Regions from separate parts of the Delftia sp. DT-2 genome, predicted to be linked through region 3. Evidence: predicted binding sites of a transcription regulator. Region 3 holds the regulator's gene; each other region holds the start of a gene.

What was found. Region 3 encodes LexA, which represses DNA repair genes until DNA is damaged. Its sites were predicted from a motif close to ACTGTATNNNNATACAGT; they were not measured.
Region 1: a site for LexA is predicted at 926-943, ahead of PO605_RS08205 (LexA family protein). Genes of this name have one in related genera too.
Region 2: a site for LexA is predicted at 1,146-1,163, ahead of PO605_RS22950 (putative DNA modification/repair radical SAM protein). Genes of this name have one in related genera too.
Region 4: a site for LexA is predicted at 987-1,004, ahead of PO605_RS12555 (DNA topoisomerase IV subunit B). Genes of this name have one in related genera too.

What each region holds. Positions count from the first base shown of each region.
Region 1 is NZ_JAQOTI010000004.1:205,941-208,143, reverse strand. Features, by position in the region: gene PO605_RS08210 (Y-family DNA polymerase) at 1-459, opposite strand, end outside; gene PO605_RS08205 (LexA family protein) at 467-910, opposite strand; gene PO605_RS08200 (SurA N-terminal domain-containing protein) at 1,217-2,203, shown strand, end outside.
Region 2 is NZ_JAQOTI010000013.1:101,512-103,714, forward strand. Features, by position in the region: gene PO605_RS22945 (SWIM zinc finger family protein) at 1-681, opposite strand, end outside; gene PO605_RS22950 (putative DNA modification/repair radical SAM protein) at 1,165-2,203, shown strand, end outside.
Region 3 is NZ_JAQOTI010000005.1:70,189-72,391, forward strand. Features, by position in the region: gene PO605_RS09765 (asparaginase) at 1-865, opposite strand, end outside; gene lexA (transcriptional repressor LexA) at 964-1,638, shown strand; gene PO605_RS09775 (hypothetical protein) at 1,801-2,203, shown strand, end outside.
Region 4 is NZ_JAQOTI010000006.1:219,563-221,765, forward strand. Features, by position in the region: gene PO605_RS12550 (MFS transporter) at 1-867, opposite strand, end outside; gene PO605_RS12555 (DNA topoisomerase IV subunit B) at 1,038-2,203, shown strand, end outside.

The DNA of each region.
Region 1 (2,203 bases), on a different contig from region 3:
CTCCGCGTCCTTGGCCACATGGTTTGCCAGCTTTGCGAGGGTCTTTGTCGGACCGATGCCGATGCAAGTGGGGATGCCGACGCCGCGCAGAATTCGGTCACGTATGGCCCAGGATCGGCGCGTCACGTCGCTCACGCCGGCCAGGCCTATGAAGCACTCATCGATGCTGTAAATCTCCTGCTCTGGCCCGAGGCCGGCCGCGAGGGACATCATGCGGTCGCTCATGTCACCGTACAGCACGAAATTTGCGGACAGGGCGACAAGGCCCTGGTGGATGCGGTGCTTGATCTGGAAGAAGGGCTCGCCCATCTTGATGCCCAGAGCCTTGGCTTCTTCGGATCGAGCGATGGCACAGCCGTCGTTGTTGCTGAGCACAATCACTGGCAGGCCCTTGAGCGCTGGTCTAAACACGCGCTCGCAGCTCACGTAGAAATTGTTGCCGTCAAGCAGGGCAAACATGGTCAGCTCACAAAGCGCGGAATGATTTGACGGCGCAGACGACAACACCCCAAATCTCAAGCTGCTGGCCTTCTTTTGCCCGGATGTCGGGATACGTGGGGTTCTCTGGACGCAGCATCACCTGGTCGAACCTGCTCCACAGCCGCTTGCATGTGAAATCTCCATCGACCTCTGCAACAACAATATCCCCGTGCTGCGGCCGCAGATACTTGTCCACCACCAGCAGATCACCGTCAAAGATCCCCGCGCCGGTCATCGAGTCGCCGCGGACCCGAAGCAAGAATGTGCACTGGGGGTGCTTGACCATCAGCTTGGCCAAGTCGAGGCGGGCGCAGGTGTAGTCCTCCGCAGGGCTGGGAAAGCCCGCGCGTACCGGGCTGCCGGGAGCAGGCAGCGACGTTGAGGGCATGAATGCCGCAACCGGGCTTGTGGGGGTGATGATGTGGGGCATGGTCGAATTCCTTGTGCTGTATAAATATACAGTAACCATGCTTTCCCTCAAGCCAGCGTGATCCCTTGCCGTGGCGTATATGACCCAGCGAAGCAAGGGGCGGACGCCTCATGTAAGTAGAATGGTGCGCTTCCGCCTCTATTAGTTGGTGGGGCGAAGTAGGTGAGCGCTGTAAGCTATTGATTTGTAATGGTGGAATTTTCCCTTACAAGGCGTAGGTCGGCGGTTCGACCCCGTCAGCACCCACCAAGAACAAAAGGCGAACGAAAGTTCGCCTTTTCTATTTCTGCCACTGAAAGACAGACCATGTTCGAATCCATCCGCAAGCATTCCAAGTTCGTGATGATCTTGTTGTTCTTGCTGATCATTCCCTCGTTCATCTTCGTGGGGGTCAACCAGAACTACTTCACCGAATCCAGCGTGATCGTCGCGCGTGTGGATGGACATGAGATCAAACAGGCCGACTGGGAGAACGCGCACCGCATGGAAAGCGACCGCCTGCGCGCCGAGAACCCCAACGTCGACCCCAAGCTGCTGGATTCGCCGCAGGCGCGCTACGCCACGCTGGAGAAGATGGTGCGTGACCAGGTGCTGGCCGCTGCCGTGCAGAAGATGCACCTGGCCGCATCCGATGCACAGCTGGTGCGCACGCTGCAGGAAATCCCCGCGATTGCCGCGCTCAAGAAGCCGGATGGCTCCATGGATGCCGAAGCCTACCGCGCCCTGGTCGGATCGCAGGGCCTGACGCCTGAGGGCTTCGAGGCCAATCTGCGCCGCGAACTGTCCATGAACCAGGTGATGGGTGGCGTCACGGGCACGGCCTTTGCGACCGACGCCCAGGTCAAGCAGGCCATCGATGCGCTGTACCAGCGCCGCGAAGTGCAGGTGGCACGCTTCGAAGCCAGCGCCTACGCCAGCAAGGTCCAGCCCACCGAGGCCGACCTCAAGGCCTACTACGACGCCCACACCAGCCAGTTCCAGCAACTGGAGCAGGCCAAGGTGGAATACCTGCTGCTGGATGTGCCCAGCATCGAGGCCGGCATCACGCTGAGCGAAGACGATGTGCGTTCCTACTACAACCAGAACGCCGAGCGCCTGGCCGGTCCCGAGGAGCGCCGCGCCAGCCACATCCTGATCAACGCATCCAAGGATGCCCCCGCGGCAGAGCAGGAGAAGGCCAAGGCCAAGGCCGAGGAACTGCTGGCCGAGCTGCGCAAGGACCCCAAGCGCTTCGCCGAACTGGCCAAGGCCAACTCGCAGGACGGCGGCTCCGCTGCATCGGGTGGCGACCTG
Region 2 (2,203 bases), on a different contig from region 3:
GATCAGCTGCCAGTGGCCCAGCTGCACCAGCATGTCGCGCGGCCAGTCGCGGTGGCTGTCCACCAGATCCCGGCAGTCCTTGATGCGTGCCGCCATGCCCGTGGCCTGCGCATCGACCATGCGCGCGGCCATGGTGTTCCAGCGCTGGCGCATCTGGGAGTCGCCGGCCTGGTTGGCCAGGCCCGCGCGCACCATGTCCTGCATCCACAGCGACAGTTCCTGCAGGCCCGCCTCGACCTTGTCCCAGCGCTTGTCTTCGCGCCTGGCCTGCTGCCCGGCCGCAACCTCGGGATCGGGTGGCGGCTCGGCCGCCGCAGCGGCAGCCTTGGCCTCCTTCTTCTCGGCCTTTTCCTGGCGGCTGTCCAGCCAGGTCTGCACCCAGGCCGGTGGATCGCCGCCCTCGGTGACCTGGCCGCCCGCACGCATCAGCATCAGCGCCAGCCCATGCTTGCAGGGGAACTTGCGGCTGGGGCAAGAGCATTTGAAGGAGGGTCCCGACAGGTCCACCTGGGTCTGGTAGGGCTTGCTGCCGCTGCCCTGGCACTCGCCCCACACCGCCACATCGTTGGCGCCCATGGCGGGCCATTTGGCGGGCGATTGCAGTCCCTTGGCGGCCTTGCTGGAGGAAGCGTCCGGCGATAGCGCCAGCACTTCGCTCTCTGTTCCTAATACACGCGACACCGAAGCTCCCTCTCCAAGTGTTTGTCATCGCCAGGCGCATTGAATGAAGAAAAAACGACCGCGCCCGGCAAGCCCGAAAGCCTATCAGCAATAGTTATCGGCAATTTGAAACAAATCACAACAACGTCAAACCTCTCTCCCATGAACCGGGAACCCCATGGCGCGCAGCCAGCTGCGCTATATCAGCGCATGCATTGATGGCACCAAGCCGTACCAGCCTTCAGGCATTAAAAAAAGACGCAGGAAACACGCATTCACCATTTCCTGCGATGCACATCGCCACCCATTGAAAGCAAGCACTCATTCCGCACTGAAAACGGTTTCATTCCATTGCACTGGCAACCATTGCAATCCGCTGGCCATTGCGATAGCCGACAGTGCGTTCAAACCGGAGCCAGGCAAGGCCGGACCAGACCCTGGCTGGGGGATGGGCTCTCGAAAAACCGGATGTGCCAGGCAAATATACTGTATATTCATACAGCCATGGAGCTGCAACGCAAACTTTTCATCCTCGCCGACGCCGCCAAGTACGACGCCAGCTGCGCCTCCAGCGGATCGCAGGGGCGCGACTCGCTGGACGGCAAGGGCATGGGCTCGGTCACCGGCATGGGCATCTGCCACAGCTATGCGCCCGACGGGCGCTGCATCTCGCTGCTCAAGATCCTGCTGACCAATGTCTGCATCTTCGACTGCCGCTACTGCATCAACCGCAAGAGCTCCAACGTGCAGCGCGCCCGCTTCACGGTGGCCGAGGTGGTGCAGCTGACGCTGGACTTCTACCGGCGCAACTGCATCGAGGGGCTGTTCCTGTCCAGCGGCATCATCCGTTCCAGCGACTACACCATGGAGCAGTTGGTGGAAGTGGCCCGCCGCCTGCGCGAGGAGCATGACTTTCGCGGCTACATCCATCTGAAGACCATCCCGGATGCCGCCCCTGAATTGCTGGCCCAGGCAGGCCGCCATGCCGACCGCCTGAGCATCAATGTGGAACTGCCCACGGCCAGCGGCCTGGCGCAGTTCGCGCCTGAAAAGGACGGCCGGCGCATACGCCAGGCCATGCAGGGCGTGGACCGGCATGTGCAGGCCTGGCGCGCGGCCACGCGCGAGCAGCGCCAGGCGCAGTCCCTGCCCGGCGCGCCCGCGCAGCGCGCCGCCGTGCCGCGCTTTGCGCCGGGCGGGCAGAGCACGCAGATGATCGTGGGCGCCGACCGCGCAACCGATGCCGACATCCTCGAATCCAGCCACACGCTGTATGCGGGCTACGGCCTGCGCCGCGTGTACTACTCGGCCTTCAGCCCCATTCCCGATGCCTCGCGCGATCTGCCGCCGCAGGCGCCGCCCCTCATGCGCGAGCACCGGCTCTACCAGGCCGACTGGCTCATGCGCTTTTACGGCTACGGGGCGGGCGAGATCGCGGCGGCCAGCCGCCACGGCATGCTGGACTTGGAGATCGACCCCAAGCTGGCCTGGGCACTGGCCAACCGACAGCAGTTCCCCGTGGACCTCAACCGTGCGCCGCGCA
Region 3 (2,203 bases):
AGATCCAGACGCCTTTGTCGCGCGCACGCAGCAAGGCCGCTTCCATGCTTTCGTGAACGGTCGCATTGCCCGTGCCGGCCACCACGATGCCGCGCACGCCTGCGGCCACCAGCGCATCCACGCCGCAGGCACGCGCCAGGGCACTGCTGAACACCACCTCGACCCAGGGCAGCTCATCCAGCGCCAGCAGGTCAGACAGAGCGGGAGCGGAAGTCACCATCCGCGCAACGGGGGCAACCGGCGTGACCGGCGTGACCGGCGTGACCGGCGCATCATGCACCAGCCAGCGCACGCGCCCTTCCTCCACCAGGGCCTGCGGGCCACCTTCCATGGAGCGCATGGCCTGCAGTCGGTAAGGGTGGACTTTTTGCACCTGGGCCGCCGCATGTACTTCGCCGCCGGCCACCACCCACACACCGCTGCGCCCGCCGCTGGCGGCCACGGTCACGGCATCGCGCAGATTCTGCGGTCCGTCGGCCAGCAGGGCCGTGGCCGGGCGCATGGCGCAAGTGAGCACTATGGGCTTGGCGGCAGGCAGCAGGCTGTGCAGCAGCCAGGCCGTCTCTTCCAGCGTGTCCGTTCCATGCGTGATCACCACGGCGCGTGTGTCCGCATCCTCCAGCGCCTGCGTGCAGGCACGCAGCAACGCGCGCCACACGGGCCAGTCCATATCCTTGCTGTCCACCTGCGCGATCTGCTGCGTCTGCACAGGCCCCAGCGCCTGCTGCTCCAGATCCGGCACGGCATCGAGCAGCGACTGCACCGTGATCTGTCCGGCCTTGTATCCCACTGCCTGCGACTGCGAATCCGCCCGGCCGGCGATGGTGCCGCCCGTGCCAAGAATCACCAACTTTGACTGCCCCACTTGCACCTCTTGGAAAACTGGTTAAAAATACAGATACTGTATAAATCATCAGATGACTTCTCTGCCTGCCATCTGAATTCAAGGACCGGACGCACGCCATGCTCGACCATCCCAAGCTCACCGCCCGCCAGCAACAGATCCTGGACCTGATCCAGGCCGCCATCTCCCGCACGGGCGCGCCCCCCACCCGCGCGGAAATCGCCAACACGCTGGGCTTCAAGTCCGCCAACGCAGCAGAGGAACATCTGCAGGCCCTGGCCCGCAAAGGCGTGATCGAACTGGTCAGCGGCACCTCCCGCGGCATTCGCCTGCGTACCGACACCGTGCGCAACATCAATGCCGCACGCGGCACCAGCTTCGGGCTGCCGCTGTCGGCCCTGGCGCCGCTGATGCTGCCGCTGGTGGGCCGCGTTGCGGCGGGCTCGCCCATTCTCGCCCAGGAACATATCGACCAGACCTATTCCGTCGAACCCAGCCTGTTCCAGGTCCGCCCGGACTATCTGCTGCGCGTGCGCGGCATGTCCATGCGCGACGCGGGCATCATGGACGGCGATCTGCTGGCCGTGCAGTCCGCGCATGAAGCCCGCAACGGGCAGATCGTCGTGGCACGCCTGGGAGATGAAGTCACCGTCAAGCGCCTGCGCCGCACCACGCAGGGCGTGGAGCTCCTGCCGGAAAACCCCGATTACCCGGTGATCCGCGTCGCTCCCGAAGAGGCCTTTGCCATTGAAGGCCTGGCCGTGGGGCTGATCCGCAACAGCATGTCCATGTAAGCCGGACGGGCAGCCCTGCACGGGTTGCCCCCCCCTATTTCATGCACCGCCCAGGTGGTAGGCGCGAAGCCTTGCAGCTTCGCCCTGGGCGGAGCTTTGCCCGCAAACCGCAATCCTGCCTGTGTCCATGCCTCTTTGAAATACGCCAACAGGAGTCGTCACATGGGATTCGCTCTGCCAACACTGTCTTCTCTGTCCTTCCTGCGCCTGGCACAGGGCATTCGCCTGCCCGCCGCCGCCATGGAGCCCGCCATGCGCACCATCCAGCCCGAATCGCCTGTGCAATCCGAGCAGGCGACCATCCTGTCCTTCAGCAAGGCCCGCCGCCGCAGCCAGCAACGGCGCAGCAAGTCAGCACGGCTGCCAGAACACAGGGATGCGCAGCTGCTGCTGCCCCTGCAACCCGAACTGCCCTCCCTTCCGGCAGATCAGGCCCTGCCTTCGGGTCTGCGCATCATCCAGCGCTCGCCGCAGGAGCAGCCCGAATGCCTGTTCATCTCGGGCCGCATGGCCGATGTCTGTGCCGCCCTGGAACGCATGGAAGCGCACGGCGCGCAGACACCGG
Region 4 (2,203 bases), on a different contig from region 3:
GTAGATGGTGGACAGCAGGTAGCGCTTGGGCAGGCGCTGGCCCAGGTTGCCGGCCACGTAGGTGCCAACGATGTTGAACAGCCCCACCAGCGCCAGCGAGATGCTGGCCACCTGCGGTGCCAGGCCGTAGTCCTTGAGGTAGCTGGGCATGTGCACGCCGATGAACATCACCTGGAAGCCGCAGACGAAGTAGCCGGCCGTCAGCAGCACGAAGCTGGGCGTGCGCAGCGCTTCGGCGACGGCCTGGCCCGCGCTCTGGTCGCGCACGGGTCGGGTATTGCCGGCCGTGAAGCCCGGCTCGCGCAGGCCGAAGGCCAGCGGAATGATCATCAGGGCGCACAGCGACAGCAGCAGCAGGGCGTTGGACCAGCCGAAGTTCGAGATCAGGCTGCCTTCCACGGGCACCATGAAGAACTGGCCGAAGGAGCCCGCCGCCGCCGTCACGCCCATGGCCCAGCTGCGCCGCGCCACGGGAATCTGGCGGCCCAGCACGCCGTAGATCACGGCATAGGTGGTGCCGGCCTGGGCTGCACCTATCACCACGCCGGCCGTCAGGGCGAACCAGGTTGTCGTGGGCGCCATGGCCATGCCGGCCAGGCCCAGCGCATACAGCAGCGCGCCCACCAGGAGCACGCGGAAGGCGCCGAAGCGGTCGGCCAGCATGCCGCCGAAGATGCCGAGCACGCCCCAGGATAGGTTCTGGATGGCAATGGCCAGCGCGAAGGACTCGCGCGTCCAGCCCATCTCCTGGGTGATGGGCTGCAGCCACAGGCCGAAGCCGTGCCGGATTCCCATGGACAGCGTCACGACTGCGCCCCCGCACAGCAGTATCTGCACCATGGACATGGGTTGGTTGTTTTTGTGCATGCGGCAAACTTTAGCGAAACTCCGGGTTTTGCGCTGCGACGCGTGGGTCGCCCATGCGCCAGCGCGGCACTTCGTAGCCCTTGGCGGCACTGGCCTTTTCGGGATAGTCAATGTCAATGACTGTGAATGTATCCAGCACTGAGCCGGGCCGCGCACTACAATCCGCCCCCATGGCAGTCAAACCATCTCCCACTTCCGCCAGCGAATACTCCGAAGGCTCGATACGCGTGCTCAAGGGCCTGGAGCCCGTCAAGCAGCGTCCCGGCATGTACACGCGCACCGACAACCCCCTGCATGTGCTGCAGGAGGTGATCGACAACGCGGCCGACGAGGCGCTGGCCGGCTTCGGCAAGAAAATCCGCTTCACCCTGCATTCCGACGGCTCCTACAGCGTCGAGGACGACGGCCGGGGCATCCCCTTCGGCATGCACCCCGAGGAAAAGGCGCCCGTGGTGGAGCTGGTCTTCACCCGCCTGCATGCGGGCGGCAAGTTCGACAAGGGCAAGGGCGGCGCCTACAGCTTCTCGGGCGGCCTGCATGGCGTGGGCGTCTCGGTCACGAATGCGCTGGCCACGCGCCTTGAGGCCTGCATCCACCGCGAGGGCAAGGTGGCCACCATCGCCTTCTCGGGCGGCGACGTGGTCGAGCCCCTGCAATCGCGGCCGCTGGCCGCGGGCGAGCGCAAGCAGGGCACGACCGTGCGCGTGTGGCCCGATGCCCGCTACTTCGAATCCTCCCAGCTGCCCATGGGCGAGCTGATGCATCTGCTGCGCAGCAAGGCCGTGCTCATGCCCGGCGTGTCGGTGACCCTGGTCAACGAGAAGACGCGCGACACTCAGACCTGGCAGTTCAAGGGCGGCCTGCGCGACTATCTGCAGCAAAGCCTGCATGGCGAGGCCGTCATCCCCCTGTTCGAAGGCGAGGGCTTTGCCGACCGCAACCACGACAGCTTTGCCGAAGGCGAGGGCGCCGCCTGGTGTGTGGCCTTCACCGAGGATGGCGCGCCGCTGCGCGAAAGCTATGTCAACCTGATCCCCACCACGGCCGGCGGCACGCACGACAGCGGCCTGCGCGACGGCCTGTTCCAGGCGGTCAAGGCCTTCATCGAGATGCATTCGCTGCTGCCCAAGGGCGTCAAGCTCATGCCTGACGACGTCTTCGCGCGCGCCAGCTACGTGCTCAATGCCAAGGTGCTGGACCCGCAGTTCCAGGGCCAGATCAAGGAGCGCCTGAACTCGCGCGATGCCGTGCGCCTGGTCAGCGGCTACGTTCGCCCTGCGCTGGAGCTGTGGCTCAACGAGCATGTGGAATGGGGCCGCAAGCTGGCCGAGATCGC